4 regions of the Streptomyces sp. NPDC002574 genome follow, and region 1 is predicted to be linked to each of the others. Evidence: riboswitches for the same ligand, from Rfam matches in the RefSeq annotation. Region 1 holds a riboswitch; each other region holds the start of a gene.
The links. A riboswitch is a leader RNA that binds a small molecule or an ion and turns the genes downstream of it on or off. The one in region 1 is predicted to bind cyclic di-AMP.
Positions count from the first base shown of each region.

Region 2: it holds a riboswitch for cyclic di-AMP, as region 1 does, so the genes downstream of both, ACFYXS_RS10545 (M23 family metallopeptidase) here and ACFYXS_RS18550 (M23 family metallopeptidase) in region 1, are expected to answer to the same signal.
Region 3: it holds a riboswitch for cyclic di-AMP, as region 1 does, so the genes downstream of both, ACFYXS_RS22200 (transglycosylase family protein) here and ACFYXS_RS18550 (M23 family metallopeptidase) in region 1, are expected to answer to the same signal.
Region 4: it holds a riboswitch for cyclic di-AMP, as region 1 does, so the genes downstream of both, ACFYXS_RS24710 (NlpC/P60 family protein) here and ACFYXS_RS18550 (M23 family metallopeptidase) in region 1, are expected to answer to the same signal.

Region 1 is NZ_JBIARB010000007.1:236,600-244,213, forward strand. Features, by position in the region: gene ACFYXS_RS18535 (PfkB family carbohydrate kinase) at 1-694, opposite strand, end outside; gene ACFYXS_RS18540 (DUF6227 family protein) at 864-1,625, shown strand; gene ACFYXS_RS18545 (hypothetical protein) at 1,770-2,051, shown strand; gene ACFYXS_RS18550 (M23 family metallopeptidase) at 2,141-3,436, opposite strand; cyclic di-AMP (ydaO/yuaA leader) riboswitch at 3,448-3,586, opposite strand; gene ACFYXS_RS18555 (hypothetical protein) at 4,366-4,536, shown strand; gene ACFYXS_RS18560 (hypothetical protein) at 4,572-5,192, shown strand; gene ACFYXS_RS18565 (helix-turn-helix domain-containing protein) at 5,302-6,189, shown strand; gene ACFYXS_RS18570 (endonuclease/exonuclease/phosphatase family protein) at 6,286-7,614, opposite strand, start outside.
Region 2 is NZ_JBIARB010000004.1:148,221-155,834, reverse strand. Features, by position in the region: gene ACFYXS_RS10560 (GNAT family N-acetyltransferase) at 1-608, opposite strand, end outside; gene ACFYXS_RS10555 (HPr family phosphocarrier protein) at 741-1,022, shown strand; gene ACFYXS_RS10550 (GntR family transcriptional regulator) at 1,224-1,916, opposite strand; gene ACFYXS_RS10545 (M23 family metallopeptidase) at 2,162-2,941, opposite strand; cyclic di-AMP (ydaO/yuaA leader) riboswitch at 2,957-3,119, opposite strand; gene ACFYXS_RS10540 (class I SAM-dependent methyltransferase) at 3,408-4,259, shown strand; gene ACFYXS_RS10535 (M16 family metallopeptidase) at 4,337-5,707, opposite strand; gene ACFYXS_RS10530 (M16 family metallopeptidase) at 5,725-7,077, opposite strand; gene ACFYXS_RS10525 (DNA topoisomerase (ATP-hydrolyzing) subunit A) at 7,283-7,614, shown strand, end outside.
Region 3 is NZ_JBIARB010000008.1:456,950-464,563, forward strand. Features, by position in the region: gene ACFYXS_RS22200 (transglycosylase family protein) at 139-1,287, opposite strand; cyclic di-AMP (ydaO/yuaA leader) riboswitch at 1,292-1,502, opposite strand; gene ACFYXS_RS22205 (aldo/keto reductase) at 2,160-3,167, shown strand; gene ACFYXS_RS22210 (GNAT family N-acetyltransferase) at 3,205-3,843, opposite strand; gene ACFYXS_RS22215 (peptidylprolyl isomerase) at 3,941-4,438, shown strand; gene ACFYXS_RS22220 (D-arabinono-1,4-lactone oxidase) at 4,654-5,919, shown strand; gene ACFYXS_RS22225 (pyridoxal 5'-phosphate synthase) at 5,955-6,641, opposite strand; gene ACFYXS_RS22230 (MFS transporter) at 6,761-7,614, opposite strand, start outside.
Region 4 is NZ_JBIARB010000010.1:15,316-22,929, reverse strand. Features, by position in the region: gene pcrA (DNA helicase PcrA) at 1-1,517, opposite strand, end outside; cyclic di-AMP (ydaO/yuaA leader) riboswitch at 1,813-1,976, shown strand; gene ACFYXS_RS24710 (NlpC/P60 family protein) at 1,984-3,117, shown strand; gene ACFYXS_RS24705 (hypothetical protein) at 3,143-3,496, opposite strand; gene ACFYXS_RS24700 (NlpC/P60 family protein) at 3,837-4,910, shown strand; gene ACFYXS_RS24695 (LuxR C-terminal-related transcriptional regulator) at 4,944-5,615, opposite strand; gene ACFYXS_RS24690 (PspC domain-containing protein) at 5,612-6,919, opposite strand; gene ACFYXS_RS24685 (PspC domain-containing protein) at 7,029-7,614, shown strand, end outside.

The DNA of each region.
Region 1 (7,614 bases):
TGTCGGCGACGGCGGTGGGGGCGGGGACGGGGACTTCGCCGCCGGCCCACAGGACGGGGAGGGGACCGCGGGTGACGATCGGCCAGGGGACGCCGGCGCCGCGGAGGAAGGCGAGGACGTCGGCGGGGGACGACGTGCCCGGGGGGCGGAAGTCGGCGGAGCAGACGGCGAGGTCGGTGTAGGGGAGCAGGGGTGCCGTGCCCGGGCGCCAGCTGCCGGCGTCGAGCAGGGTGGGGATGCCCGCGGCGCGGGCGTGGCGGACCGCCGGGAGGGCCAGCGCCGGGTGGTGGGCGTCGACCAGGACGAGGTCGGCGGAGGCGACGATCGCTTCGAGGTCGTCCGGCGGCGTCGGCTGGGCCGATGCCGGGGAGGCCACGGCCCGGTCGCCGGTGGACTCGGTGACCAGGATCGTGGAGACGGCCGGCGGCTCCGGGGAGTCCGCGGTGAGGTTGAGGACGGCGACGCCGAGCGCCGCGAGGTCCTCGTCGATCGCCGTGGACAGCGGATGGCCGCCGAAGGCGGTGAGCAGGACGGCCTCGCCCCCGAGGTGGGCGAAGGTCGCCGCGGCGTTGGTGGCGGGCCCGCCGGCCGCGATGAGCTGGGACGAGGCGGTCAGCTTCTCGTTGGGGGCGGGGACGCGGTCGACCCGCGTGATGACGTCAAGTGTGCAGAGGCCTACGAAGAGCGCGCGCATGGGCGCATAGTGGCATCGGGGGGTACGCCACGGGGGCCATCCCGTTTACGCGCCTCCTACGGGTAGGGGTGCACCATTTTTCCCGTACCCCCGACGCGGAGTGCTCACGGACCACTACGCTGTGTGCTCAGCAATGGTGCGCGGGGAATGCCGTAAGCAGGAGGACCGCATGGGGAACGCGCGACCAGGTGGGGCAGGTCCGGCGGACGTCGAGGTGGTGCTGGCCCGGGCGCAGAACGCGTTCGAGATCGACGACGTCGTGCTGGGGCGGCTGGAGACCGCGCTGATGGGCTGCACGGAGCTGGCGTCCTTCCGCCAGCGCAAAGGGCCGCCACGGCGGTTGAGCCGGCGCACGCTGCGCCACACGTTCCTGCTCGCGGACGGCGGCACCCAGGTGCTGTGGGAGATCGAGCACAACACCGGCCCCGGCGAGGACCCGCTGTACGAGGTGTACGCCGACCCCGAGGTGCTGCTCGCCGCGCAGCATGTGATCGACCTGCGTTTCGGCGAGCCCGCGCCGCAGGAGCTGGAGGCGGAGGCCGCGGAGTGGCTGGCCCGGCTGCCGCGGGTCGGTGCGGAGCCGCTGCCCGGTCCGAGGCAGTACATGCGGGAGGACTCCGCGGAGCACGCCTGGCGGCTGCTGCGGCGTGCCGAGAACCGGGACGCGCCCGGTGACGACCTGCGGGTCCGGCTGGGCTCGGCGGTCGGTCACGACATCGCGTACGTCACCGGCCGGCACACCCGTATCGGGACCGGCCGCGTGGTGGGCTGGACGCTGTACGAGCACGCGTTCCTGCTCGCGAGCGGCGAGGAGCTCAGCCTGTGGGAGGTCGAGCACACCATGACGCCCGACGGGCGGCCGGTGTGCGAGGTCTACGCGGACGAGACGGTGGCCTGCGACGCGGCGGACGTACGGATGGAAGCGCTCTAGCGCCTTTCCCGGCCATGGCGCCGCCGCGCGTCCCCGGGGCGCGCGGCCTTCTCCCGTTGCGGCCTTCTCCCGTTGCGGCCGTCTCCCGTTGCGGGCGCTCCGCAGCCGGGGGAAATTGGGCGTAGAGGGAAACGGGAGGTTCCCATGACGGTCCTGGCGGAGGTCGAGTTCCCGGGCGTGACGGCCCTGCAGTACGAGGAGGCCAATCACCGCGCCGGATTCGGCCCCGACCATCCCCCCGCCGGATTGCTGGCCCATGCCGCCGTGATCACCAACGACGGTCTGCGGATCGTGAACGTGTGGAACTCGGCGGAGGCGCTGGAGGCCTACCTGGTGATCATGATGCCCGCCGCCAAGGAGTCCGGGTTCCCGGAGCCGAGCGGGCCGCCGCGGGTCTCGGAGCTCTACAACTTCCTCGTCCCGTAGGTCACCGGCGCGGAAACGACGGACCGGCGGCCTGGTGTCGGGGGTGTCACCAGGCCGCCGGGGTCCGTACGCAGAGCGTCAGCTCAGGATCACGGGGTCATGCCCATGCTGCGCAGCCACGGCATCGGGTCGATCGGGTCGCCGCCGCCGGGGCGGACCTCGATGTGCAAGTGCGGACCGGTGACGTTGCCGGTCGCGCCGACGCGGGCGATGGTGTCGCCGGTGGAGACCTTGCCCGAGGTGATGAGCATCGAGGAGAGGTGGCAGTACCAGAGCTCGGTGCCGTCGTCGAGGGTCAGGATGATGCGGTAGCCGTACGAACCCGCCCAGCCGGCCGAGGTGATGGTGCCGCTGTGGATGGCCTTGGCCGGGGTGCCGGTCGGGGCGGCGAAGTCCTGGCCGGTGTGGGTGTTGGCCCACAGGGAGCTGGACTGCCCGAAGCTCGCGGTGAGGGTGTACGAGGTCAGCGGCAGGGTGTAGCTCTTGGCGAGCTCTGCCAGCCGCGCGGCCTCGGCCTTCTTCGCGGCCTCCTGGGCGGCCTTCCTCTTGGCCGCGGCCTCCTCGCGCACCTGCTGCGCGGCGGCGGCCTTGGCCGCCTTGGCGGCGGCCTGCTGCTGCGCGGCGGACCGCGCGGCCGCGTCGGCGGCGTTCCGCTGCTGCTGGGCCTGGTCGAGGATCCGGGTGCGCAGCGCCTCGCCGGCGCCCGGGGTCAGGGCCTGGGCGACGGGCTTGGCGGTGGGCTGGCTGTCCAGCAGAGAGCCGAGCCCGGGCACCTTGGCCACCTCGGGCAGGTTGGGGAGGGAGACCGGGAGCGGGTTCTTGCCCTCGGCGGTCGCGACACCGCCGACGCCGAGCACCGCCACGGCCGCGACGCCGAAGACCGCCGAACCGCGGCCCAGGGTGCGCTGCTTGGCGACCCGGTGCCGGCCGCGGACGGGGGCGGTGGACTCCTCGGTGGGGTTCCACGGCTCGGCGGCCGGCTCGGGCTCGCCGAACGGGGAGAAGGCCTGCGTGGTGTACGCGTCGCGGGTGTCCGCGTCCGGGGCGGGGCCGGCCTCGGGGGCGTCGTACGCCTCGTCGACGAAGGCGGCGGCCTCGACCGCGCTGCGCGGCTCGGGCACGGGTGCGACCGGCTGGAAGGGGGCGACCGGTTCGGCGACGGGGGCGGGGGCCGCGGCGAGTGCTTCCTCGACCCAGCCGGCGGCGAAGTTCCACTCCGCGGTGTCCCAGCCGTCTATCGCGTTCTTCGTCGGCGGAGTCTGCTCGGCGGCCGGGGGATTCCAGCCGGCGGCCATGTTCCACTCGGCGGTGTCCCACTCGGGGTTGTGGTACCCGGTCCCTTGTTGCTGTTGTCCGGGTATCAGGGCAGGCTCGTTCGACGCCACGCGGGCGCACTCCTTTCCTTCCTTCTCGCCTACCGGGTTAGCTGACGGGTTCGGAGCAGGAAGGTCTCCTACGAGGACCGTGAAGGCCCCCGATTCACCCCAGGAAGTGGTTCCCCGGTTCCCGCGGACGGGATTCGGCAAGCGCACGGCGCCGCCCTGGCGGGCGACGGGTGACCGCGCTGCGTTATCGAACGTTAATAGAGGCGGCACCCAATTCCAAGCCGCTTCGGCGAGTTCGCACTGGGAATCTATGGGGATGGAACGGGCATTTATCCACATTCCGCTGTGACTGCCGTGACCAACGGGAGATGTGAGTGTGCATCAGTCGTTATGCGGAAGGGAGTGCTCTGCTCACGAGGAGTGAGGGTCACCCCGGACCCCGATCGCCCAACGACCCTTTCCTGCGGGCCCCGAGACCTCGCGCCGCACCCTCCGCCGCGCCGCGCGTCGGGAGCCTGCGGTGCACTTCACGCCACTGGGCGCGGCTGAAAGCAACGCGGCGGACGGCGGCCGCGGGGGCGGCGCGGAGCGCGGCGCGCGTGCCGGCGGGACGCGGCGGACGGCGACAGCGGGGAGGGCTTCGGCACCGCGGCCCCTCGCGCATCCCCCCGCACCACTCGACGGCGGCGTGAGGATCGTCACCCTTGACACCCCAGGGTGCGGCATGCTCGCCGCGAGGCAGGTAGGGAAACCCATGCGAAGCGGGGCATGTCGGTCCCGGCGGCGGCCCGCATGCTGATGTGTCATCAACCGCGGGGTCGCCGAGGGGCCGTTGCCACGGCCGCCGACCGCCCTGTCGGGGATGGCCTGGGGCGTACGGCCGGAGCCGGCCGGGAGCGGCGGGGAGCCCCCACGCCCCCTATGCGACGGCCGCGAGGGTGCGTCATCATGCCCGAGTACGGCGGATTCGCCCGATCTTGGAGGCTGGCATGAAGCTGGGCAAGGCACTGGCCAAGGGCTACGCGGAGGAGACCGGCGACGAGCCGCCCGGTGTCGCGAAGGAGCTCGACGTCGCGACGGCCGTGACGGCACGGACGGCCTCCGGCACGGACGACACGCCAGCGCGGGAGCCCGAGAGCGCCGAGGCCGCGGTCCGGTGAGGTACGGGCGCCGCTTGCCGGAGGAGCGGCCGGCGGTGCCGCCGACGGGCTGGAAGCTGGCGTTCCCGATGCTCTCCGCGGACGGCACACACGTCGGCTTCCGAGGCGTCTCCCTCGGCGGGCGCATCGTGTACGGCGTCCTGGACGACGCCCGGTGCGGCTACGGCAGGCGGCACGCCAGCCCCGCCCGTGGCTGCGACTGCGGCTTCTACTGTCTGCACACGGCCGCCGAGGCGCAGGCGCTGACCTGCGCCACGGACTGCGGTGACGCGGTGATCCTCCAGGTTGGCGTGCTGGGGGCGTACACCCGGTACGAACGCGGCATGCGCTACGCCCGGCAGCGGGTGCGCACCGTCCGTATGGCGGCCTGCCGCTGCGGCCGCCCGGCGCGGGTCTTCGTGCGCGACGGCACGGGCCTGCCGGGCTGGCGCGCGCTCCAGGCCAACTGCCACGCGTGCGCGGCGGGCCTGTGGGTGCTGACCCCGGCGGAATTCGGCCGTCTCGCGGGCCCCGGCGTCAACGTCACCGGCGAGGCCCCGCACCCCGCCGACAGCGCCCCGCCCCTGCGCCAGCAGCTCGCCGCCGAGGCGGCCGCCCTGCGCGCCCGCCTCGACCACTTCCAGGAACGCCTCCGCCACCTGGAGGACGGCGCCTAGTGCCTCCCGGAGCGCTGCCCCGCCCCGCGTCGCCGGCCCCGCGAGCCCCCGACCTGGGCGGGGACGCGGGGCCGGGCGGAGGTATGACCGGCCGCCCATACTGGAGGACATGGAGCACAACGCCGAGCTCAGGGAGTTCCTGCGGACCCGCAGGGCACGGCTGAGCCCTCAGGACGCGGGGGTGGCGGTCAGCGGCACGGCGCGCAGGGTGCCGGGGCTGCGGCGGGAGGAGCTGGCGCGGCTCGCCGGTGTGAGCACCGACTCGTACACCCGTTTGGAGCAGGGCCGGCACCAGAATGTCTCCGACGCGGTGCTGGACGCCGTGGCCCGGGCCCTGCGGCTGGACGCGGACGAACGGGCGAACCTCTTCGAGCTGGCGAGGCCGCGCCGCGCCGCCCGCCGCCGCCCGCCGCACCGGCCCCAGCGGGTCCGACCCGAGGTGCACCGCGTGCTGGACCTGCTGGACGGCCGCTCCCCGGCCCTCGTGCTGGGCCGCCACGGCGACGTACTGGCCTCCAACCGGCTGGCCCGCGCGCTGATCACCGACTTCGACGCGCTCCCGCACCGGGACCGCAATCTGGCGCGCTTCCTGTTCCTCGACGAGGCCGCGCGTGACCTGTACCGGCAGTGGGCGGCCTACGCCGCCGAACTCGTCGGCGCCCTGCGGGCGCAGGCCGCGCGGTATCCCGACGATCCGGGGCTGACCGAGCTGGTCGGCGAACTGACGATAAAGAGCACGGAGTTCCGCGACTGGTGGGCCGACCAGGGCGTCCGGGAACGGACCCACGGCGTCCAGCACTACCACCACCCGGTCGTCGGCGACCTGACGCTCGCGTACGAGTACGTCGTCTTCCCCGCCGACGCCGACCAGTCCATGTGCCTCCACACCGCCGAGCCCGGCTCCTCCTCCGAGGCCGCGCTGCAGCTGCTCGCCACCTGGACCGGCGACGAGGCGCTCCGCAACGGCGTGCCGCACCACGAGCGCGACCACCGCTGACCCGTCCGCCACGTCCGTCACGTCCGGGCGCGCGGAAGGGGGCGGTGCCCGCCGGCACCGCCCCCTCCTGCGTGATCACACGGCCGTCGGGGACCGTCAGTCGTCGGCCTGGGCGCCGCTCAGACGCATCCGGACGATCTGCGGGTCGTGGTCGCTGGCCTGGTCGGCGAACTCGGCGTTGATGTGCACGACGTCGTAGTCGTAGCGACGCAGGTCCGGGCTGAGCAGGATGTGGTCGAGGGACTGGGAGTTGCCCTCGTACACGTAGGTGTAGCGCTGCTCGGCGGGGAGGGTGGTGAGCAGGTCGGTCAGCACGCCGCCCGAGGTGAGCGTGGACAGGGCGTCGGAGAACTCGTAGTCGTTGAGGTCACCGAGGACCACGACGCGCGCGTTCTTGTCGACGTCCAGCAGCGACTTCACGAACGAGTTGACCTCGGTGGCCTGCTGCTTGCGCTGCGCCTCGGAGGTGCGGTTGGGCTGCTGGTCCTTGCTGTGCAGGGGCTCGTCGCCGCCCTTGGAGTTGAAGTGGTTCGCGACGACGATGACCTGCTTGTCGTTGAACTCGAACTCGCCGACCAGCGGCTTGCGGCTGCTGTTCCACGCCGTGCTGGTCGGGTCGATCCGGCCGGGCGAGACCGAGAGCCGGACGCCCTTCTTGGTCGCGACGGGCGCGACCGAGGTGGAGGCGTCGCCGCCCGGGCGGTCCTTGAAGACCACGCGGTCGGGGTTGAAGAGGAAGACCTGGCGGATGTTGCCGCCGGGCTCGCCGCCGTCGGTGTCGTTCGTCGGGTCGACCGAGCGCCAGTCGTAGCGCGGGCCGCCGGCGGCGACGATCGCGTCGACGAACTTGCGCACGGTCTGGTCGGCCGCGACGGTGCCGTCGTCGACGGCGCCGTTGTTGTCCTGGATCTCCTCCAGCGCCACGATGTCGGGCGAGGAGAGGTTGGTGACGACACCCTCGGCGAGCCGCGCGAACTTGTCGGCCGGGTCGGACGGGTCGAGGTTCTCCACGTTGTACGTGGCGACCGCGAGCTCGGCGTCCTTCTGCTTGCGGGTGACCTCGCGCTTCAGGCCCATGTCGACCCGGGTGCCCAGGGTGGTGGCCTGAAGGTTGTAGCCGCCGAAGTTGTCGTAGTCGATGGGGCCGGTCGTGTCGCCGGTGAACTTGTCGCCGACGTTGGCGGTCGGGACCGGGGCGCCGGTGTTCACCGACATCACCTTGATGCGGCCGGTGTTGGGCTGCGCGTACGAGCCGTACACGGTGCCGCCGCGCTCGGAGGGGTTCTCGTTCGGCTTCAGCGTCACCCACACCTCGCCGAACTCGTTGGTGCCGCCGACGACCCTGCCGCCGGTGAATTGGGCGAGCTCGCCCTCGTGGGCCTCGTAGAAGTCCAGGGCGTAGACGTCGGGCTGCAGCGGCAGGTT
Region 2 (7,614 bases), on a different contig from region 1:
AGCAGCCGCCGTACGGACCGCGCCTCGGCGCGCTGCTCGCGGGCGCGCATGACGGCGACGGACTGCTCGGTGGGTTCGAGGTCGAACTCGAGCCGGACCACGCCGTCGGTGAAGCTGCGCTGCTGGGTGTAGCCGGCGTCCGTGAAGACCTTGATCATCTTGCGGTTGGCGGGCAGCACCTCGGCGATGAAGCGCCGGATGTCGCGCTCACGGGCCACGGCCGCGATGTGCTCCAGCAGCGCGGAGGCGACGCCGCGGCCCTGGTGGGCGTCCTGGACGAGGAAGGCGACCTCGGCCTCGTCGGTCTCCGTACGGTCGTAGCGGACGGTCGCGATGAACTCGCCGCCGACGAGGGCCGCCAGCCCCACCCGGTCGCGGTAGTCGTGGTGGGTGAAGCGGTGCACGTCCCGGTCGGACAGCCGCGGGTAGGGCGCGAAGAAGCGGTAGTACTTCGACTCGTCCGAGACCTGCTCGTAGAAGCTGACCAGCCGGCCCGCGTCGTCGGGCCTGATCGGCCGGACATGGGCGATCCCGCCGTCGCGCAGGACGACGTCCGCCTCCCAGTGGACCGGGTACTCACGCTCTTCCGTGGGCGGCGGGGTCGTCATGGGGCCAGGGTACGGCCATCGGGGGGCACGGGATCGGTGCGACGATGTCAGGGACGGAAGGGACCGACCGGTGCGCCCGACGTGGCAGACTGGTGGTCTAGACCACCCTGGAACGACCCGAAGGACAACACCATGGCTGAGCGCCGCGTCACCGTCGGCTGGGCCGAGGGCCTCCACGCACGCCCCGCAGCGATCTTCGTCCGCGCCGCGACCGCCGTCGGCGTCCCCGTCACCATCGCCAAGGCCGACGGTGCCCCCGTCAACGCCGCCTCGATGCTCGCCGTGCTGAGCCTGGGCGCCGCGGGCGGCGAGGAGGTCGTGCTGGCTTCCGACACCGAGGGCGCCGACGCCGCGCTCGACAGCCTGGCCAAGCTCGTGTCCGAGGGACTGGAAGAGCTTCCCGAGACCGTCTGACCCGGTCGCCGGACCTGTGGGCCGGGGACGCGAAATCCGTCCGGATTTCGCGTCCCCGGCCTTTTCGGCACCTGCTGAATTCGACGCCGCACGCGACGGAATAAGGGACGCAAAATACAGTGCGCCCCTATTCTCTCAGCTGTATACGGCACCATTGTTAAACGTGATCGCTCGGTTCGTGTACGGCATGTTTCCGATTCCTCACCGAGGGGGCGCGCCGCGGCCCGCGCGCTCCGGACGGCGCAGCCGGTGCACCGAGCCGGCGCGCTCCACGTGGCCGGCCATCGCCGCGCGGGCACGCTCCGCGTCACCGCGGGCGACGGCGTCCACGACCGATCCGTGCTCCTCCCAGGACTCCGCGGCGCGGCCCGGCGAGTCCACCGCGTACACCCAGGCGATCTTGTGCCGCAGTTGCGTCAGCAGCGCCACCAGCGTGGGACTCCCGGAGGCCTGCGCCAGCGTCTCGTGGAACCAGCCGTCCAGCGCCGGCAGATCGGACAACTGCCCGCGCGCGGAACGCTCCTGCCCGAGCCGCACCAGCCCGCGCAACACCTTGACGTGTGCCTCCGTGCGCCGCTGGGCGGCGCGGGCGGCACCGAGCGGCTCCAGCAGGCCGCGGATCTCCAGCAGGTCCGCGGCCTCCTGGTCGGTGGGCTCGGCCACGGACGCGCCGGCGTGCCTGCGGGTGCGGACGAAGCCCTCGGACTCCAGGGTCCGCAGCGCCTCGCGGACCGGGACCCGTGACACCCCGTAGCGCTTGGCGAGCTGCTCCTCGGTCAGCCGGGTGCCCGGCGCGAAGTGCCCGCTGATGATGTCGTCACGGATCGCCGTGCACACCGCCTGGGCGGAAATACGGCGCCCCGCGCCGCCCGTCCCGTTCACGTCCGGTCCCACATCGCCGGTTTCCTTCCCTTGCCTGCCGGCGGCTGCCGTTTAATCACCGCGTAACGCAGATGCCGGCGTTTCCGTGGCGACTCTATTCCAGCACGCGGCCGATTCCGGCGGCGGTCGTGAATTCATGGAACGTTTTTGGACACGGCTCCCGGTGTGCCGAAGGCCCCGGCGGGGGGGAGCCGGGGCCTTCGGGTGGGGGGAGGGAGATGGACCGGGAGGCCGGAAAGGCCGGAGGGCCGGAAAGGTCAGAACAGAACGCCGTGGGAGCGCAGGTACGCCACCGGGTCGACGTCGGAGCCGTACGCCGGGGTGGTCCTGGCCTCGAAGTGCAGGTGCGGGCCGGTCACGTTGCCCGTGGCGCCCGACAGGCCGATCCGCGTGCCCGCGGAGACCGTCTGGCCGACCGCGACGCCGATCGAGGACAGGTGGCCGTACTGGGTGTACATGCCGTCCGCGTGCCGGATCACGACGTTGTTGCCGTAGCTGCCGCCCCAGCCGGCCTCGACGACCGTGCCGGCGCCGGCGGCGTGCACCGGGGTGCCGATGGCCGCCTGGAAGTCCACGCCCGTGTGGTAGCCGGACGACCACAGGCTGCTGGTCGCGTGGTACGGGGTGCCGATGCCGCCGTGCACGGGCAGCATCCAGGAGGTCAGGGACGTACGGGCCTGGGAGCGCGAGGCATGTGCGGCGCCGCCGCGGGCCGCGGCCCCGGCCTGGACGCGCGACTTGGCGGCCGCCTCGGCCTCCTTCGCGGCCCTGGCGGCCGCGGCCTTCTTGGCGGCCCGCACCTTCGTCACGTGCGCGACGTGTGCCGCGTGCTGCTTCTTCGCCGCGGAGACCGCCGCCCTGTGCTGGGCTTCCGCCTGCTCGGCGAGGTGGGCCGCCATGTCGCCGCTGACGGCGGCGCACTTGGCGAACGCGGAACGCTCGGCTTCCGCGGCCTGCGCGGAGGCGGTGAGCGTGCCGGTGGTGACGGCGGTGAGCGCGGCGGCGCAGGCGACGGTGGTACGTATGGTGAACGCCATGGGCAGGCGGAGATCCTTTCCTTCCTTCTCGCCTACCGGGTTAGCTGACGGGTTCGGAGCAGGAAGGTCTCCTACGGGCGCCCCGGTGAGGGCGGGCCCGATTCACCCCAGGGGACGACTCACATGGGTCCCCGGCTCCCCAGGCTCACGCCCGACGGGGACTCGGCGATCGTTGCTCCGGTGCCGCGGGAGGCGGCTGATTCCGCCGGACAACCCGAGGACGCTAACCGCGCCCCCGCGGCCGTTCCAAAAAAATCCGGCCTTTTGTGCGGGATGCCACACCGGCCCCCAACCGGTCCCAACCGCCCCCCGAGCGACAAAACCGCAGTTCCCCGCATGCCCCGCACGCCCCCTGACGGCCCCTGGCCACCGGCCCGGTCCGCGCCCCGGGACACGTGACCGGAGTCACCTTCCGGGTCCGCCGTAGGGACGCCGGGGCGCTCGGCACCGTGCGTAGGGTCCCCGCGTGACCACGACATCAGGGGCGACGACGCCCGCGGCCCGTGCCGCCGAGGATTTCCTGCGCACCTTTCACGACCGGAGTCCCGGCCTCCAGTCGGCGGGGGTCGAGGAGGCCCTCACCCGTGACGGGCGCACGACCTACGAGGTGCTGGCCGAGCACGTCCCCGGCGCCCGCCGCGTCCTGGACCTGGGCTGCGCGGACGGCGCCCTGCTGGAACTGCTCGCCGGGCGGGGGGCCGGGGTCCTGGCCGGCATCGACCTGTCGGAGGGCGAGCTGGCCCTCGCCCGTCGGCGGCCCGCGCTGGCCGGCGCCGATCTGCGGCGGGGGCGCGCTCAGGAGCTGCCGTTCGCCGACGGCTCCTTCGACGCCGTGGTGTCGCACATGGCGCTCATGCTCATGTCCGACCCCGACCAGGTCTGCGCCGAGGCCGCGAGGGTGCTCGTCCCGGGCGGCGCACTGGCCGTCGCCGTCGGCGGCGGGCCCGTCCCCGGCGAGGGAGTGGACCTCTTCCTCACGCTGGCCGTACCGCACTTCGAGGCCGCCGCGCCCGAGCGCCGCCTGCCGCGGCTCGGCGACCGCAGGACACGCGGGCGGGAGGGGCTGGACGCTCTGCTGGGACCCCTCGGGTTCGCACCGCTGTCCTGGCGGACCGTGGTCATCGGCATGGACGGCACACCCTCGGAGGTCTGGTCCGCCCTCTCCTCGACCTACTACGACATGGAAGTCCTCGACGAGGAGCGGACCGCGGATCTGCGCGCCGAGTTCCTCGGTCGCGCGGCCGCCCTGGCGGGCCCCGACGGGCGGCTCCCGAGCGGCATGAGGGTCACCATGGGCGCCACACGGCTCCAGCCCTGAGCCCGCGCCCGCCGGGCGACAGCACGCGGCCCCGGGCGCCGCTGGTGCGTCCGGGGCCGCGCTGCGGGCGGGTGGCGTCAGGCGCCCGTGACGACCGTCACGGGGCCGATGCCGAGCTCGCGGACCGGGTCGGCGATCGCGGTGGCGTCACCGACCAGCACGACCACGAGCCGGTCGAGCGGGAACGCGGCGACGGCCGCGGCCGTGGCCTCGACGGTGCCGGTGGCCGCCAGGCGCTCGTACAGCCGCGCCTGGAAGTCGTCGGGCAGGGACTGCTCGACCTGGTCGGCGAAGGTGCCCGCGACGGCCGAGGCCGTCTCGTAGCGCAGCGGCGCGACGCCCACGAGGTTCTGGACGGCGACGTCCCGCTCCTCGTCGGTGAGCCCCTCGGCCGCCAGGGTGCGCAGCACCTGCCAGGTGTCGGCCAGGGCGGGCGCGGTGACGTCGGTCGCCACCGAGCCGCTGATGCCGAGCAGCGAGATGCCGGTGCCCTCCGGTGTGGAGAGCAGGACCTGACCGAAGGCGCGGACGCCGTAGGTGTAGCCCTTCTCCTCCCGCAGCACGCGGTCCAGGCGCGAGGTCAGCGTGCCGCCGAGGCAGTACGTGCCGAGCACCTGGGCCGGCCAGACCGGGTCGTGGCGGTCCGAGCCCGTGCGGCCGATGAGCACCTGCGTCTGGACCGAGCCGGGCCGGTCGACGATGATCACGCGGGCCGTGTCGTCCGCGGTGATCGCCGGCAGCGGGCGGCGCTCGGCGGGCTTGCCGCTCCACTCCCCCAGGGTGCTGCCGAGCAGCGCGTCGAGGTCGATCCCGGTGAGGTCGCCGACCACGACCGCGGTCGCGGTGGACGGCCGTACGTGCGCGTCGTAGAAGGCGCGGACGGACGGGGCGTCGATGCGGGCGACGGTCTCCTCCGAGCCCTGGCGCGGCCGGGAGCACCGCATTTCGGCGGGGAAGAGCTCCTTGGACAGCGCCATGGCGGCGCGCCGCGCCGGGTTGGCGAGCTCGTGGGGGATCTCGTCGAGGCGGTTGCCGACCAGGCGCTCGATCTCGCTCTCCGGGAACGCCGGGGCGCGCAGCGCGTCGGCGATCAGGCCGAGGGCCTTGTCGAGGCGCGAGGCGGGGACCTCCAGCGAGACCCGGACGCCGGGGTGGTCGGCGTGCGCGTCGAGGGTGGCGCCGCAGCGCTCCATCTCGGCGGCGAACTCCTCGGCGGTGAGCTTGTCGGTCCCCTCGGACAGTGCGCGGGCCATGATCGTGGCCACACCGTCCAGGCCCTCGGGCTCGGCGTCGAGCGGCGCCGCGAGCAGCACCTCGACGGCGACGACCTTCTGGCCGGGGCGGTGGCGGCGCAGCACGGTCAGCCCGTTGGGCAGCTGGGACCGCTCGGGGGCCGGGAAGTCCCAGGGCTTGGGCTCCCCGGGCCGGGGCTGCGGGTGGAACGTCATGGTGCTGTGGACGTCGGTCACTGGTCCTCGCCCTCCTCGTCCTCGTCGAAGTCCTCGCCGGAGGCCGCCGCGGAGCCCGTGGGCTCGTAGACGAGCACGGCGCGGTTGTCCGGCCGCAGCGTGGCCGCGGCGATCTCGCGCACCTCGTCGGCGGTGACCTCCAGCACCCGCTTGACCGCGGTCAGCGCCAGCTGCGGGCTGCCGAACAGCACGCTGTAGCGGCACAGTTCGTCGGCCCGGCCGCCGACCGTGGCCAGCCGGTCCAGCCACTCGCGCTCCAGCTGGGCCTGGGCCCGCTCCATCTCCTCAGGCGTCGGGCCCTCTTCGGCGAAGCGGGCCAGCTCCTCGTCGACGGCGGCCTCGATGTCGGGCACCTCGACCCCGCTGGAGGTCTTGACGTCCAGCCAGCCGAGCGACGGCGCCCCGGCCAGCCGCAGCAGGCCGAAGCCGGCCGCGACCGCGCTGCGGTCCCGGCGGACCAGCCGGTTGTGGAGCCGGGAGGACTCCCCGCCGCCGAGGATCGTCAGCGCCAGGTCGGCGGCGTCGGCCTCGCGGCTGCCGTCCTTCGGCAGCCGGTAGGCGGCCATGAGGGCACGGGAGGGTACGTCCTCCTCGACGACCTCGCGGAGTTGCCCGCCGATCACTCCAGGGAGTGAACCGTCGCGCGGCGCCGGCTTGCCGTCGTGGGACTCGATGGTGCCGAAGTACTTCTCGACCCAGGCTAGCGTCTGCTCCGTGTCGATGTCGCCGACCACCGCGAGGACGGCGTTGTTCGGGGCGTAGTACGTCCGGAAGAAGGCGCGCGCGTCCTCCAGGGAGGCGGCGTCCAGGTCGGCCATCGAGCCGATGGGCGTGTGGTGGTACGGGTGCCCGTCCGGGTACGCCATGGCGGTCAGCCGCTCGAACGCCGTGCCGTAGGGCACATTGTCGTACCGCTGACGGCGCTCGTTCTTCACCACGTCGCGCTGGTTGTCCAGGCTCTCCAGGTCCAGCGCGGACAGCAGGCTGCCCATGCGGTCGGCCTCGAGCCACAGCGCCAGCTCCAACTGGTGGGCCGGCATGGTCTCGAAGTAGTTGGTCCGCTCGAAGCTCGTGGTGCCGTTGAGCGAGCCGCCTGCGGCCTGGACCAGTTCGAAGTGGCCGTTGCCCTTGACGTTCGCCGATCCCTGGAACATCAAGTGCTCGAAGAGGTGGGCGAGTCCGGTACGGCCCTTCACCTCGTGACGGGAACCGACGTCGTACCAGAGGCAGACCGCGGCGACCGGGGTGAGGTGGTCCTCGGAGAGCACCACTCGCAGGCCGTTGGCCAGGCGGTGCTCGGTCGCGGTGAGGCCGCCGGATTCTGCCTCCGGCGTGGCCGTGTGACCCATGGGCAAGCTGTCCTTCCCGTCGCGTACTCGTTGTTTCGTGCCTAGACCTGCCACTCTAGGCAGCGGACAAACAGCCTGCGAAGTTCCCGTCACCGGCGCGCAGGAGCCGGGGGGTGGTCCGGGCTGTCGGCGGGGCGGTCCACAATGGTCCGCGTCAGTCACGTGTCCACACCCGATGAGGTCCAGCCGAAGGAGCAGCGCCCTGATGGCCCGCCGCACCACGAAGACCCCGCCGCCGGACGATTTCGAGGAGCGGATCCTCGACATCGACGTCGTCGACGAGATGCAGGGGTCCTTCCTCGAGTACGCCTACTCGGTCATCTACTCGCGCGCGCTCCCCGACGCCCGCGACGGGCTCAAGCCGGTGCACCGCCGCATCGTGTACCAGATGAACGAGATGGGGCTGCGTCCCGAACGCGGCTTCGTGAAGTGCGCCCGCGTCGTCGGCGAGGTGATGGGCAAGCTCCATCCGCACGGCGACGCCTCGATCTACGACGCCCTGGTGCGCATGGCGCAGCCGTTCTCGATGCGGGTGCC
Region 3 (7,614 bases), on a different contig from region 1:
ACTGATCGTTCGTTCGAGAGGAAACCAGAAATGGAAATATTCGATCCGTTTCGGTCACTCGCCAACGGCAAGTGCCCTGCCCCCGCGATGCGGGGAACAGGGCACATGCCAGCGCCGGATGACGGGTGATCAGTTCGCTCAGATGCTGACGCCGTGCGCCCGCAGGTAGGCCAGCGGGTCGATGTCGGAACCGAACGACGCGGTGGTGCGCACCTCGAAGTGCAGGTGCGGGCCGGTGACGTTGCCGGTGGCGCCCGAGAGGCCCAGCTGCTGGCCCTCGGAGACGGTCTGGCCGGCCGAGACCGACAGCGAGGACATGTGGGCGTACTGCGAGTACTTGCCGTCGGCGTGCTTGATGACGACCTGGTTGCCGTAGGAGCCGCCCCAGCCCGCGGAGACCACGGTGCCGGAGGCGATCGACTTCACCTTGGTGCCGGTGGAGGCGATGAAGTCGACACCGGTGTGGTAGCCCTTCGACCACATGGAACCGGACTGGTGGTACGGGGTGCCCAGCGTGACGTGGTCCAGCGGGGCGGTGTAGCCGGAGGCGGACGAGGTGGTGGACTTGACCGGGGCCGGCGTGCTCGCGGCGGGCTTGTCCGGGAGGGCGACCGTGGCCTTGCCGCTCAGCGCCAGGACCTGGCCCGGGTAGATCAGGTTCGGGTCGGCGCCGATGACGGACTTGTTGGCCGCGTACAGCTCGCGCCAGCCGCCGGTCACGTCCTGGGCGTCGGCGATGGTGGAGAGGGTGTCGCCGCCGACGACCTTGTAGGAGTCGCCGGTGGCCGGCTTGGAGGCGGAGTCGGCGGGCTTGGAGGCCTGCGTGTCCTTCGCGGGAGCGGGGGTGGCGGGCTTGGTGGTGGTGCCGGAACCGGCGACGCTCTGCGGGGTGGCCGACGTGTCGGCCATCGCCTTGGTCAGACCGGCCTTGGGACCGCACACCGGCCAGGCCTGCGGGCCCTGGACCGCCAGCACCTTCTCGGCGACGGCGATCTGCTCGGACTTGGTGGCGAGGTCCGCACGGGCGGCGTACTTGGTCCCGCCGAAGCCGGCCCAGGTGCTCTGGGTGAACTGCAGCCCGCCGTAGAAACCGTTGCCGGTGTTGATGGACCAGTTGTTGGTGCTCTCGCAGCTGGCGACCTTGTCCCAGACGCTCACCGGTGCGGCGTGGGCGCCGGCGGCGCCGACGACCGGGAGGGCGATCGCGGCACTCGTGGTGCCGGCGAATGCGCCGAGGCGGACGAAACGATTGGTCCGCTGACGACGGTGCTTTCCCTTTGCGGGCATGGGGAATTCCTCTCCGACGCCTACGAGGTGAGCTGTCGGGTTCGGGCTGGAGATGCCCGGCCGCTTTGAGGCATGCCGACTAAAGGCACGTCGCTGCGACTTCACCCCAAGCCGTCCCGTGACACGGAACGGCACTTACCTGGGTCCCCCGCTCCTGCCGTGCGGTTCTTGTCATCCGGCTTACGAGTGGCGGCAGGATTAGGCGTTCCACTCGGAAGAATTCCCGCCGGCATCCGGCCTGCGGGACTTGGAAGCTAAACGACGCAATCGCGCCCCGGCAAGGTCCGGAATCACAGCAATCGCCGACCGGCAAGTCGATCAATGAATTCCGTGACGTTACGTGAGAAGTGTCCGCTCTGTGTAGGCGAAATAATGACCCCTGGCGAACGGCATTGCACAGGCGGTGAATACGGGGAAGATAAATCGACGCTCGGTGGCCCATGCCTGCCGGAGCGTGTTCGTCGCGTGACACCCATCACGTGCCTATTGCCTACGCATGCACTGTGGATACATATGTCCGCTTACGACCTTCGATGCCGGATAAGGCATGACATGGGGCGTTCCAACCCGCGTTGCAGGATGGCGTGATGAGGCCCGCACCCGTCGTCGTGTCCAGCAGGACAACCGATGACCGGCCCGCATCGATTCCCGGCGGCGTCGCCGCCCGCCGGGACCCGGGACGCGCCGGTGGCCGGAGACCGGGGCAGCCCGGGCCGGCCCCGCGTCCCGGCGGCACCTCCCGGGCGGTGCGACCGGGGCCGCGGGCAGCGCGTGGGGCGACCCGGGACCCGGGTGACACGGCAGAAGCCCCAGGGGTAGCCTCCCAATCCCGAACATTTTCTTACATCGACACCTCGACCGGGAGCCCCCGCGTGCCCTACCTCGCCGCAGAAGACCGCTACGCATCAATGGAGTACCGCCGCACCGGCCGCAGCGGGGTCCTGCTCCCCGCCGTCTCCCTGGGCCTGTGGCACAACTTCGGCGACACCTCGCCGCTGGAGACCCAGCGCGCCGTGCTGCGCCGTGCCGTCGACCGCGGGGTCGTCCACCTCGACCTCGCCAACAACTACGGGCCGCCCGCGGGCTCGGCCGAGGCCAACTTCGGCACCCTCTTCGCCCAGGACCTGCGCCCGTACCGCGACGAACTGTTCATCGCCAGCAAGGCGGGCTACGACATGTGGCCGGGCCCGTACGGCGAGTGGGGCAGCCGCAAGTACATGCTGGCCTCGCTCGACCAGTCCCTCGGCCGCATGGGCCTGGACTACGTCGACGTCTTCTACTCCCACCGCTTCGACCCGGACACGCCCCTGGAGGAGACCATGGGCGCCCTGGACACCGCGGTCCGCCAGGGCAAGGCGCTGTACGCGGGCATCTCCAACTACCCCGCGGACGCCCACCGCCGGGCCACCGAGATCCTGCGCGAGCTCGGCACTCCGCTGCTGATCCACCAGGCCGCCTACAGCCTCCTGCAGCGGAGCCCCGAGGCGGGCGTCCTCGACGCCGTCGGCGAGACCGGGACCGCGCTCATCGCCTACTCGCCGCTCGCCCAGGGCCAGCTGACCGACCGATACCTCGACGGCGTCCCCGCGGACTCCCGCATGGCCCTCGGTCACTTCCTCAAGCGCGACGCCCTCACCGACGAGAAGCTCACGCTGCTGCACGCCCTCAACAAGCTCGCCGGCGAGCGCGGCCAGACCCTCGCGCAGCTGGCCCTCACCTGGGTCCTGCGCGACCCGCGCGTCGTCTCCGTCCTCATCGGCGCGAGCAGCGTGGCCCAGCTCGACCAGAACCTCGCCGCCCTCGACGCCGCGCCCCTCACCGAGGCCGAACTCGCCGAGATCGACCGCCTGTCGGCGCAGGCCGGCGTCGAGATCCCGTAGGTCCCGCGCCGCACCGCCCCGGAGGTCCTGGCCGGCGTCAGGACCTCCGCAGGCGGCCCTCCAGGGCCGCCCTGACGCCGGGCCACTCGTCCTGGAGGACGGAGTAGTACGCGCTGTCGCGCACGGTGCCGTCGGTCGCGCGGACGTGCGCGCGGCGGATGCCCTCGAAGCGTCCGCCGATGCGCTCGATCGCGGCCCGCGAGCGGGCGTTGCGGGCATCGGTCTTGAGCGTGACGCGCAGCACGCCCCAGGTCTCGAAGGCGTGCGTGAGCAGCAGGAGCTTGGCCTCGGTGTTGCAGGGGGTGCGCTGGGCGGAGGCGGACAGCCAGGTGCTGCCGATCTCGGCGACCGTGGGCACCCCGTCCGGGCGCGGTGCGATGCGCCCCGCGGGCCAGGCGGGGGTGGCGGTCCAGTAGTCGAGGTCCAGGAAGCGCGTCGAGCCGATCAGGGTGCCGCGCGCGATGTCGACCACGGCGAACGGGAGAGCGACGCCGGTGGCCTGGTCCGCCAGTGCCCCCTGGATGTACCGCTCCATCGCGGGCAGGTCCTCCGGCACCAAGGTGAATCCGTAGGTGTCGCGGGACTCCCGGGCGGCACGCAGCAGCCCGTCCGCGTGGTCCGCGGTGAGCGGCTCCAGGCGGACGTACCCGCCTTGCAAGGTCCCGGTTTCCGGCATGCCCCGGATGCTATGCGCACCGCCGCGCGGCTGGTCAACTGCGTGTCCCGCGCGGGGCGCGGTCGGGAGTGGCGACCGGGGATGTGAAAATGTCGGCATGAGCAACAACGACGTGTACTTCGACATCACGATCGACGGCGAGCCCGCCGGACGGATCGTCTTCACCCTCTTCGACGACGTGGTGCCCAAGACCGCGCGGAACTTCCGCGAGCTCGCCACCGGCGAGAACGGCTTCGGCTACGAGGGCTCGCACTTCCACCGCGTCATCCCGGACTTCATGCTCCAGGGCGGTGACTTCACCGCCGGCAACGGCACCGGTGGCAAGAGCATCTACGGCGCCAAGTTCGCCGACGAGAACTTCCAGCTCAAGCACACCAAGCCGGGCCAGCTGTCGATGGCCAACGCGGGCCCGAACACCAACGGCTCGCAGTTCTTCATCACGACCATCGTCACCGACTGGCTGGACAACAAGCACGTCGTCTTCGGCGAGGTCGTCGAGGGCATGGACATCGTCAAGAAGATCGAGTCCCTCGGCTCGCGCAGCGGCACCCCCAGCGCCCGCGTCGAGATCGCGAAGTCCGGCATCGTCGCCTGACCCACGTCCTGCCGCCCGGCACCCGGGCCGCCCCGCGCGGCCTCCGGTGCCGGGCGCCCGGCTTTCCGCGGTCCCGGTCCGCGACCGGCCCCCGTCCCGGCCGCACCGCGGGCGGCGTACGATCCCCATCGGCGCTGCTCACCGCTGGTGCGCGCCGACCAGTCCGGCCGCCTCACGGCATGCCGGGCGCCGCACGACGGAAAGGAACGACCACGATGTCCGCGGAGAGGAACTGGGGCGGCAACATCGCCTTCCACGCGCGGCGGCTCCACAGCCCGGAGTCCGTCGGCGCACTGCAGGAGATCGTGGCCCGCTCCGAGCGGATCCGGCCGCTGGGCACCCGGCACTCCTTCAGCACCGTCGCGGACACCGACGGCGACCACGTCTCGACCGCGGCGCTGCCCCCCGTGGTCGACATCGACAGCGACGCGCGCACCGCGACCGTGAGCTCCGGCCTGCGCTTCGGTGAGATCGCCGGAACGATCGACCGGGCCGGTTTCGCCCTGCACAACCTGGGCTCCCTGCCGCACATCTCCGTGGCCGGCGCGTGCTCCACCGGCACCCACGGGTCGGGGACCACCAACGCGAGCCTGGCCGGCGCCGTCCGCGCGCTGACCATGGTCACCGCCGACGGCGAGCAGGTCGAGGTCCGCCGCGGCGACCCGGACTTCGAGGGCTCCGTCGTGGCGCTCGGCGCGCTCGGCGTCGTCACGCACCTGACGCTGGACCTGCTGCCCTCCTTCTCCGTGCGCCAGTGGGTCTACGACGACATGCCGCGCGAGGAACTCGGGCGGAACTTCGCCGAGGTGATGTCCGCCGGGTACAGCGTGTCGGCCTTCACGCGCTGGCAGGACCCCCTGCTGGAGCAGGTGTGGCTCAAGGAGCGCGTCGAGGACCCCTCCACGCCCCCGGCCCCGGCGCCGCGCGAGTGGTACGGCGCCGTCCTGGCCGACGGCCCCCGGCACCCCGTCCCGGGCATGCCCGCCGCGCACTGCACGCCGCAGAACGGCGACGTCGGCGCCTGGTACGAGCGGCTGCCGCACTTCCGGATGGAGTTCACGCCCAGCAGCGGCGAGGAGATCCAGTCGGAGTACTTCGTGGACCGCGCGGACGCCCCGGCGGCGTTCGACGCCCTGTGGAAGGTGCGCGAGCACTTCGCGGCCGCCGTGCAGATCGGCGAGATCCGCACCATCGCGGCCGACGAGCTGTGGCTGAGCCCCGCGTTCGGGCGCGACAGCGTCGCCTTCCACTTCACCTGGATCCCCGACACCGCGGCCGTCCTGCCCGCCCTCGCGGCGATCGAGCAGGCGCTGCGCCCGTTCTCCGCCCGCCCGCACTGGGGCAAGCTCTTCACCACCCCGGCCGCCGACCTCCCGGCCCTCTACCCGCGCTACGACGACTTCCGCGCGCTCGCCGCCCGCCGGGACCCCTCCGGCACCTTCCGCAACGACTACCTGCGGGAGTTCTTCCCCGGCCACTGACCGAGCGCGGTCGACCGCCGTGGGCCGCCGGGGACCTACGGCCAGAGCAGTTGCCTGGTCCAGCCCTGGTCGCCGGCGCGGTAGACCAGCCGGGTGTGCCGTCGTTCCTTGTCGCCCTGCCAGAACTCGACGGAGACCGGACGCAGCGCGTACAGCGTCCAGCCCGGCGCCACGAGGCCCGGCGTGCGGGCGAGTCGTGCCGAGGACTCCCGCACGGCCGCGTCCCGTTCGGCCAGGTCGGCCAGCGGCTGCGACTGCCGGCCCAGCAGGGCCTCGGCGCGCGCGCCCGGCCCGCGGGCCAGGAAGTCCGCCGCGCTGCGCTCCGGGCCCTCGGGCGCCACGGGACCGCGGACCCGGACCTGCCGGGCGAGCGCGGGCCAGTAGAACGTGAGCGCCGCGCGCGGGCGGGCGGCCAGGTCCCGGCCCTTGGCGCTGCCGGCGTCGGAGGCGAACTGCCAGCCCCGTTCGCCCACGTCCTTGAGGATGAGCACCCGGGCCGCCGGATTCCCGTCCGCGTCCACCGTCGACAGCGTCATGGCGTGCGGTTCCCGCACCCCGGCCCGTACCGCCGCCAGCAGCCATTCGGTGAACAGGGCCACCGGGTCCTCCGGAGCGGCCGCGGGGTCGAAACCCGGCAGGTCCCCCGCGAAGACCTCGATACTCCGCAGCAGTTCACGTGCACCGGCCGCCTCGGACGTGCGGTCACCCTCTTGATCGCTCACATACCGAACGTACACGGCCCGGCGCGCGTGGGCGTCAGGGCTTCCGCCGGAACCGGAGCGGTTCTTCTTCCTCGACGACGAGGGCGACCGTGCTCCGATCGCCCTGCGCCGAGCCGGGATCAGCGCGACCTCGCGGAGCCCTGAACGGCACCCTCGTGAACGGGATCCCGGGTTTCCGGGTGATCCGGGTCACCGGCCGGGGCGGCGGCACGCAGCCCCGCCTCGACCCGGCGGTTGCTGGTCATGGTCGCGGTGACGGTGGTCATGGTGAGGAGGAGCCCGGCGGCGGTGTAGAGCGGGGTGCGTACGTCGTAGGTGGTGGCCAGCCAGCCGCCGAGGAAGGCGCCGAACGGGGCGGCGCACATGGCGAGCATGCGGGAGGTGGAGGCGACCCGGCCCATCAGGTGGGCGGGGACGATCGCCTGGCGGAGCGAGGGGCCGAGCACCATCGTGGCGCCCATGCCCGCGCCGCAGACGGCGAGCGCGAGGCCGGCGACGTACGGGTTCGGGGCGGCGGCGAGGCCCAGGACGGCCAGTCCCTCGACTGCGGCCGTGCAGGTCAGCGCGGTGCCGGTGCCGAGTCGCCGGCCGAGGAAGGAGGCGATGGCCGCGCCGAGCAGACCGCCGGTGGCCTCCGCCGTGAGGAGCAGGCCGAAACCGAAGGTGTCGATGCCGAGACGATCGTGCGCGAAGAGGGCGAGTACGGTCTCCACGGCGAGGAAGGCGATGTTCCCGACCGCCGGACGCAGCGCGAGCCCGAACAGCAACCGGTCCCGGAAGACGTACGAGGCGCCGGCCCGCGCCTGCCGCAGCAGGGACTCACGGGCCTGCGGTACGGGCCGGGGTGCGGCGGGCAGCGACCGTACGAGCAGTGCGGAGACCGCGAACGACACCGCGTCGGCGAGCAGCGGAACCGCCCGCCCGAGGGCGAGCAGGGCACTGCCCGCAGGTGGCCCCGCGAAGCCGGACGCGG
Region 4 (7,614 bases), on a different contig from region 1:
GAGATCCGCTCGCGCGAGGCCAGGGCGTCGATCATCGCCTCGGCGCGCTCGCCGATGCCGCGCTTGGGCACGTTGAGGATGCGGCGCAGCGGGACGGTGTCCTCGGGGTTGGCGAGCACGCGCAGGTAGGCCAGGACGTCCCGGACCTCCTTGCGCTCGTAGAAGCGGACTCCGCCGACGACCTTGTACGGCAGGCCGACGCGGATGAAGACCTCTTCGAAGACACGGGACTGCGCGTTGGTGCGGTAGAAGACCGCGACCTCGCCGGGCCGCGCGTCGCCCGCGTCGGTCAGCCGGTCGATCTCGTCGGCGATGAACTGCGCCTCGTCGTGCTCCTGGTCGGCGACGTAGCCGGTGATGACCGGACCCTGGCCGGCCTCCGTCCACAGGTTCTTGGGGCGGCGGGAGGCGTTGCGCTCGATGACGGCGTTGGCGGCGGTCAGGATGTTCTGGGTGGAGCGGTAGTTCTGCTCCAGCAGGATCGTGCGCGCCTGGGGGTAATCCTCCTCGAACTGGAGGATGTTGCGGATGGTGGCGCCGCGGAAGGCGTAGATGCTCTGGTCGGCGTCGCCGACCACGCACAGCTCGGCCGGCCCCTCGCCGCCCTCCTGCGCGTCTCCGCTCGCCGTGCCGACCAGTTCGCGCACCAGGGTGTACTGCGCGTGGTTGGTGTCCTGGTACTCGTCGACCAGGACGTGCCGGAAGCGGCGCCGGTAGTGCTCGGCGACGTCCGGGAAGACCTGGAGCAGGTTGACCGTGGTCATGATGATGTCGTCGAAGTCGAGCGCGTTGGCCTCGCGCAGCCGCGACTGGTACATCGCGTAGGCCTCGGCGAGCTTCTTCTCGAAGGGGTTCTCCGCCTGGTCGGCGAAGGTCTCCTCGTCGATGAGCTCGTTCTTGAGGTTGGAGACCTTGGCGCTGAAGGACTTCGGCGGGAACTGCTTGGGGTCCAGGTCCAGGTCGCGGCAGACCAGCGCCATCAGGCGCTTGGAGTCGGCCGCGTCGTAGATGGAGAAGCTGGAGGTGAAGCCGAGCTTCTTGGACTCCCGGCGCAGGATGCGGACGCAGGCGCTGTGGAAGGTGGAGACCCACATCACATTGGCGCGCGGGCCGACGAGTTGCTCGACGCGCTCCTTCATCTCGCCGGCGGCCTTGTTGGTGAAGGTGATCGCCAGGATCTGACCGGGGTGCACCTTGCGGGCGCCCAGCAGATGGGCGATGCGGTGGGTGAGCACCCGGGTCTTGCCGGAGCCGGCGCCCGCGACGATGAGCAGCGGGGAGCCGGTGTGCTCGACGGCGGCGCGCTGCTGCTCGTTGAGCCCGTCCAGCAGCGCGGCGGGGTCGACGGCGGGGCGCGGCGCGCCGTCCCGGTAGTAGGCGTCCCGGTCCGCGGGCGCGTCGAAGCGCCCCTCGAAGAGGTCGTGCGGAACCGCTTCGGCCTCCTCCTCGGGGGGCGGCGGGTGCTCCTCCCGCGGTTCGAAGCCGGCCAGGAAGCTGTCGTCAAAGAGGCTGCTCATCGCCTCCCGAGTCTAGGCGGTGGGACCGACACCGGTGCGCCGCTTCGAGGAGCCCGGCGGACGCGGGGCCCGCGGCGGCGCGTGCCGGAGAGCGGCCGGAGGGACGCCGGGCAGCCGCCGGAGGGGTGCGAGAGGGCCGCCGTAGTACCACCGGAGGGGCGGGCAACGGCCCGGATGCGTAAAGGTCACGAAATGATTGCGGACAATTCGAACACCAGCCTTCCCAGGAGCCACCCCAGTTGACTAGCGTGCCCCCTCAGGCGGTCCGCACCGAACGGCGGCGACCGAGCCGTCACGGCCGCCTCCGCTGAGTCCGGCGACCGCCGGAGCCGGGGACCCACCACTTTGGGGTGAATCGGTCCGTACGGGCGCACCGCGCGTGCGCCCGGACGACCGTAGGGCGGCCTTCCGAAGCCCGAACCCGACAGCTAACCCGGTAGGCGGTCCACGGAAGGAGCCGTCCGACTTGGCGACGCACCGCAAGCCGCGCCCCCGCATGCTCACCGTCCCCGGCCCGCGCACGGCCGTGGGGCTCACGACCGCCGCACTGGCGACCGTCACCCTCCTCGGCGAGAGCGCCAGCGCGGCGCCCGCCTCCCCCGACAAGCCGTCCATCACCGAGGTCAAGGCCAAGGTGGACGCGCTCTACCACCAGGCCGAGGCGGCCACCGAGCGCTACAACGGCGCCAAGGAGCAGACCGACAGGCAGCGGACGCAGGCCGACCAACTGCTCGACCAGGTGGCCCGCAGGACGCAGACGCTCAACGACGCCCGCCGCACGATCGGCGAGTACGCCTCGGCCCAGTACCGCGGCGGCGGTCTGGACGGCACGACGACCTTCCTGCTCACCTCCGACCCGCAGCAGTTCCTGGACCAGGCGCACCTGATGAACCGCCTGTCCGACCGCCAGGAGCACGCGATGGAGGCCTTCCGCACGCAGCAGGAGGCGACCACGCAGAAGCGCACGGAGGCCGTCCAGAGCCTGCAGAAGCTCACCGAGGCGCAGACGCGGCTGGCGACGGAGAAGCGGGCGGTCAAGCAGAAGCTGGCCGCCGCGCAGCAACTGCTCAACACCCTGACGGCCCAGGAGAAGGCGCGGCTGGCCGCACTGGAGAAGAAGCGCGAGCAGGAGGCCGCGGACAAGGCCCGTGCCATCGCCGCCAAGGAGGAGGCGGCGCGGAAGGCGGCCGGGGGCACGTCGGTCGCGGGAGGCGGTTCGACCACGACCTCGACGGCGTCGGGCACCTACGCCGCCAAGGCGGAGAAGGCGATCGACTTCGCCCGTGCCCAGATCGGCAAGCCCTACGTGTACGGGGCCACCGGCCCCAACTCCTTCGACTGCTCCGGCCTGACCCAGGGCGCCTGGGCCGCCGCGGGCGTCTCCATCCCCCGCACCACCTACGACCAGGTCGACTTCGGCTCCCGCGTCACCGCGGACCAGCTGCAACCGGGCGACCTGGTCTTCTTCTACTCGGACGTGACCCACGTCGGCCTCTACATCGGCGGCGGCCAGATGATCCACGCGCCCCACACGGGAACCGTGGTGAAGATCGCCCCGATCACCGAGATGCCGATCTACGGCTACGCCCGGATGGCCTGAGTCCCCCGCCTCCCCGCTGAGGGGCTCAGGTCCAGAGCACGGCGATGAAGATGTTGGCGGTGGTCAGCGCGCCCACGGCGCCGAAGGCCGCCGCCGACACCTTCTCGTCGTCGCGCTTGACGTAGACGAGGCCGAGGACGACCACCAGGACGGCCAGCTTCACGCCGATCTTGACGTTGTTCACCGGCTGGTCGTCGGCCTGGTTGAGCCCGACCAGCAGCGCCCCGGTGACCAGCATGGTGAGCGCCCCGTGCAGCATGCCCGGCACGAAGCGCGCGTCGCCGCGGCCCATGGCCTTCATCTGGGTGAGGAAGCCGCCGAGCAGGGCGGCGATGCCGATGATGTGCAGGCCGACGACGAGGTTGATGAGTACGTCCATGGCTCAGGACCCTAACCACGCCCGTATCAGCATTCGGCACCGAGGTGGGCCCCTTCCGGCGCATCGGTCACGGCTGGACCGCGAATGACCAGGTCACCCGTCGAACAGCGGTCATCGGGGATCAGGTAGTGGCCGAATCGGACCAGTCCCGCACACTCCACCGCCGGCTGCCGACGCACAGGTTTAGCGTCCTGCCCCAGGTGGCCGATCCCCACTGCCGGCGGGACTCGTCGTCGGCATCGGCCACCCCCGCCGAAGGTCCGGCGGCGGCGCGGCTCCCCGTCCGTCCGCCGCCGGACCGCGGGCAGCAAGTCCGGCAGCTCGGAAGGAGTGACGGCGCGTGGCGTCGCACAGAAAGCCCAAGGAGCGCACTCTCACCGGCTCCACCGCGCGCACGGCCGCCACCCTCGCCATCGCGGGAGCGGCCTCGGTGACGGTGTTCGGTGAGACCGGGCACGCCGAACCACGGCTGACCACCTCCGAGGCCAAGGCCCGGGTGGACCGGCTCTACCAGGAGGCCGAGCAGGCCACCGAGCGGTACAACGGGGCGAAGGAGAAGGCCGACACGGTCCAGCACCGGATCGACGACCTGCAGGACGAACTCGCCCGCAGGACCGAGCGCCTCAACCGCACCCGCGACGGACTCGGTTCGATCGCCACCGCCCAGTACCGCAGCGGCGGCGTGGATCCTGCCATGCAGCTCGCCCTGGCCTCCTCGCCCGACCAGTACCTCGAACGGGCCGGACTGCTGGACCGCATGAGCAGCCGTCAGAACGCCGCGCTGCACGCCCTCGGCTCCCAGCGGCGCGAGATCGAGCAGTTGCGCACCGAGGCCGGGACCGAACTCGACGAGCTGCGCCGCTCCCGCGCCGAACTGGCCCGCCACAAGCGCACCGTGCAGGAGCGCCTGGCCTCCGCGCAGCGCCTGCTGGACGGGCTCACGGCGGGCCAGCGGGCCGCCGTCCTGGCGGACGGTGGCCAGGGCGCGACCCGTTCCGGCGGGCGGGCCGGCCGCGCGGTCGCCGCGGGCTCACGGTCGGCGCTGGCGCCCGCGGTGGCCCCCAACGCCCGCGCCGCGCGCGCCGTCTCCTTCGCGTACGACTCCCTCGGCCTGCCCTACGTCTGGGGCGCCACCGGCCCGTCCTCGTACGACTGCTCGGGCTTCACGCAGGCCGCCTGGCGGTCCGCCGGGGTGGAGCTGCCGCGCACGACGTACACGCAGATCAACGCCGGCAGCCGGATCTCCCGCTCCGAACTGGCCCCCGGCGACCTGGTCTTCTTCTACTCCGGGATCAGCCACGTCGGCCTGTACATCGGCAACGGCATGATGATCCACGCCCCGCGCACCGGCGACGTGGTGAAGATCGCCCCCGTCGACCAGATGCCCTTCGCGGGGGCCACCCGCCCGGCGTGATCCCCGCGTGGTCCCCCGCTTGATGCCCCTCGCTCAGACCAGCCGGCGCGCGGTGGCCCAGCGGGTGAGCTCGTGCCGGTTGGAGAGCTGGAGCTTGCGCAGCACCGCCGAGACGTGCGACTCGACCGTCTTGACGGAGATGTAGAGCTGCTTGGCCACTTCCTTGTAGGCGTAGCCGCGGGCGATCAGCCGCAGCACCTCGCGCTCGCGCTGGGTGAGCCGGTCCAGGTCCTCGTCGACCGGAGGGGCGTCGGTGGAGGCGAAGGCGTCCAGGACGAAGCCGGCCAGCCGGGGCGAGAAAACCGCGTCGCCGTCGGCGACCCGGAAGACCGAATTGACCAGGTCGGGACCGGTGATGGTCTTGGTGACGTAGCCGCGGGCACCGCCGCGGATCACGCCGATGACGTCCTCGGCGGCGTCGGAGACCGACAGCGCCAGGAAACGCACGGGGTGTTCGGGGTCCGCGCTCAGTCCCGCGCAGCGCTTGAGCACCTCGACCCCGCCGCCGCCCGGCAGGTGGACGTCGAGCAGCACCACGTCGGGCCGGGTCGCGGTGATGACCGCGACCGCCTGGTCGACGTCGGCGGCCTCGCCGACCACGTCCACGCCGGTCCGCTCGGTCTCGCCGATCTCGGCCTGGACCCCGGTGCGGAACATCCGGTGGTCGTCGACGAGGACGACCCTCACGCGCCGATCGTCGGTCATGACGGCCTCCCTGCTCCCGAGTCCTGCTGCCGCTCCATCTCCAGCTCCACTTCCGTCCCCCCGCCCGGCGCGGGGCGCAGCCGCGCCTCGCCGCCGTTTCGCCTCATCCGGCCGATGATGGACTCGCGTACGCCCATCCTGTCCGACGGTACGTCGTCCAGGTCGAAGCCGGGGCCCCGGTCGCGCACGGACACGAAGACCCTGTCCCCCTCGACCTCCGCGTACACCTGCACCGGCTCGTCGCCACCGTACTTGGCGGCGTTGACCATGGCCTCGCGGGCCGCCTGCATCTGCGCGACCAGCCGCTCGTCCAGCGGGCAGTCGCCGACGCACACCACCTCGACCTGAACGCCGTGCGCGTCCTCCACCTCCGCCGCGGCGCGGCGCACCGCGTCGGCCACGGTGGTCGGCTCGTCCTCCCGGCCGTTGCCCTCGGGACGGTAGAGCCAGGCTCGCAGCTCGCGTTCCTGCGCGCGGGCCAGCCGGGCCACCTCGCGCGGGTCGTCGGCGTGCCGCTGGATCAGGGTCAGGGTGTGCAGGACCGAGTCGTGGACGTGCGCGGCGACCTCGGCCCGTTCCTGGGCCCGGATGCGCGCGAGGCGCTCCGCCGACAGGTCCTGCGTCATGCGCACGAGGTAGGGGCCGGCGATGAGCGCGACGCCGACGAGCACGGCGAGCGCGGCCTGCAGGATGGTGCCGAGGTGGCTGACCGAGCCCTGCACGACGAGGAAACCGGTCACCCCGACGCCCACCAGGATCACCCCGGCCGCGCCGCGCGCGACGGGCAGCAGCCGCTTGCCGCGGCTGAGTTCGGCCCAGCGGGCGCGGCGGGCGTTGTCCGCCTGCCGCCACACCAGCGCGACGCCGAGGCCGATCAGCAGCAGCGGCCAGACGTAGGCGTTGGCGGCGCCGAGGTCGAGGTTGTCCAGCAGGATGCCGAGGCCCACGGCGAGCGCGAGCAGCGCGACGATCTGGCCCCGGTCGGGCCGCCGCCCGGCGAGCCACGAGCGGGCGTCTCGCGGCTCCTTGGCCTCCACGACCCCGCCGACGCCGAGCGGCACGACGAACCAGAAGACCGCGTACAGCAGGATGCCCAGACCCTGGATGGTGGCCAGCACGACGAAGACCACCCGCACCCACGCCACCGGCAGCCCGAGGTGCCCGGCCAGACCGCGGGCCACACCGCCGATCATGCGTCCCTCGGAGCTGCGGTACAGCTTGCGGACCTGCGGCTCGGCCGGGTCCGGCGGGGCGAAGTACGACGCCCCGGTGGACGGGGGTGTCTGCGGGCCGGCGGGTGACATGCCCCGATCGTCACACGTTTCGCGGACGGTGGGTATCAGGGTTGGCCCCCATGCCCGGTCAGGGTCGTTCCGGATACCGGCGGGGCCCGCGGGCCGCCACCATGGAGCCATGACGGAGCAGTACACGCAAGGCACGCCCGAGGCGGCCCCGCAGCGGCGCAGGCTCACCCGCAGCCGCGGGCGGAAGGTGATCGCGGGCGTCTGCGAGGGGGCGGGGCGGTACTTCGACATCGACCCGGTGGTCTTCCGGATCGTGCTCGGCGTGCTCGCGCTCACCGGCGGCCTCGGGCTGGTGGCGTACGGCCTGGGCTGGCTGCTGATCCCGGCCGAGGGGGCCGGTGAGAACGGCGAGCCGGCCGAGAGCGAGGCGCACCGGCTGCTGTCCGGCCGTGTGGAGGGCGCCGCCCTGACCGCCGTGCTGATGGCCCTGGTGGGCTGCGGGCTGTTCCTGTCGCTGCTCGGCAGCGGGGGCAACCTGGCGTTCTCCCTGGGGCTGGTGGCCGCGTTCGCCGGCGCCGTGTACTGGTCGCAGCACCGGCAGCGGACGGCCCAGGCCCCGGTACCGGGCACCGCCCCGCCGCCGCCCACCCAGCCGCCGCCCGCCCCGGTCACCTCGGCGTGGTGGAAGGACGGCCCCTTCGAGGACTCCGTCTCCGCCGCGGGCGCGGCGGGCGGCGGGGGCTATCTGTGGGGGC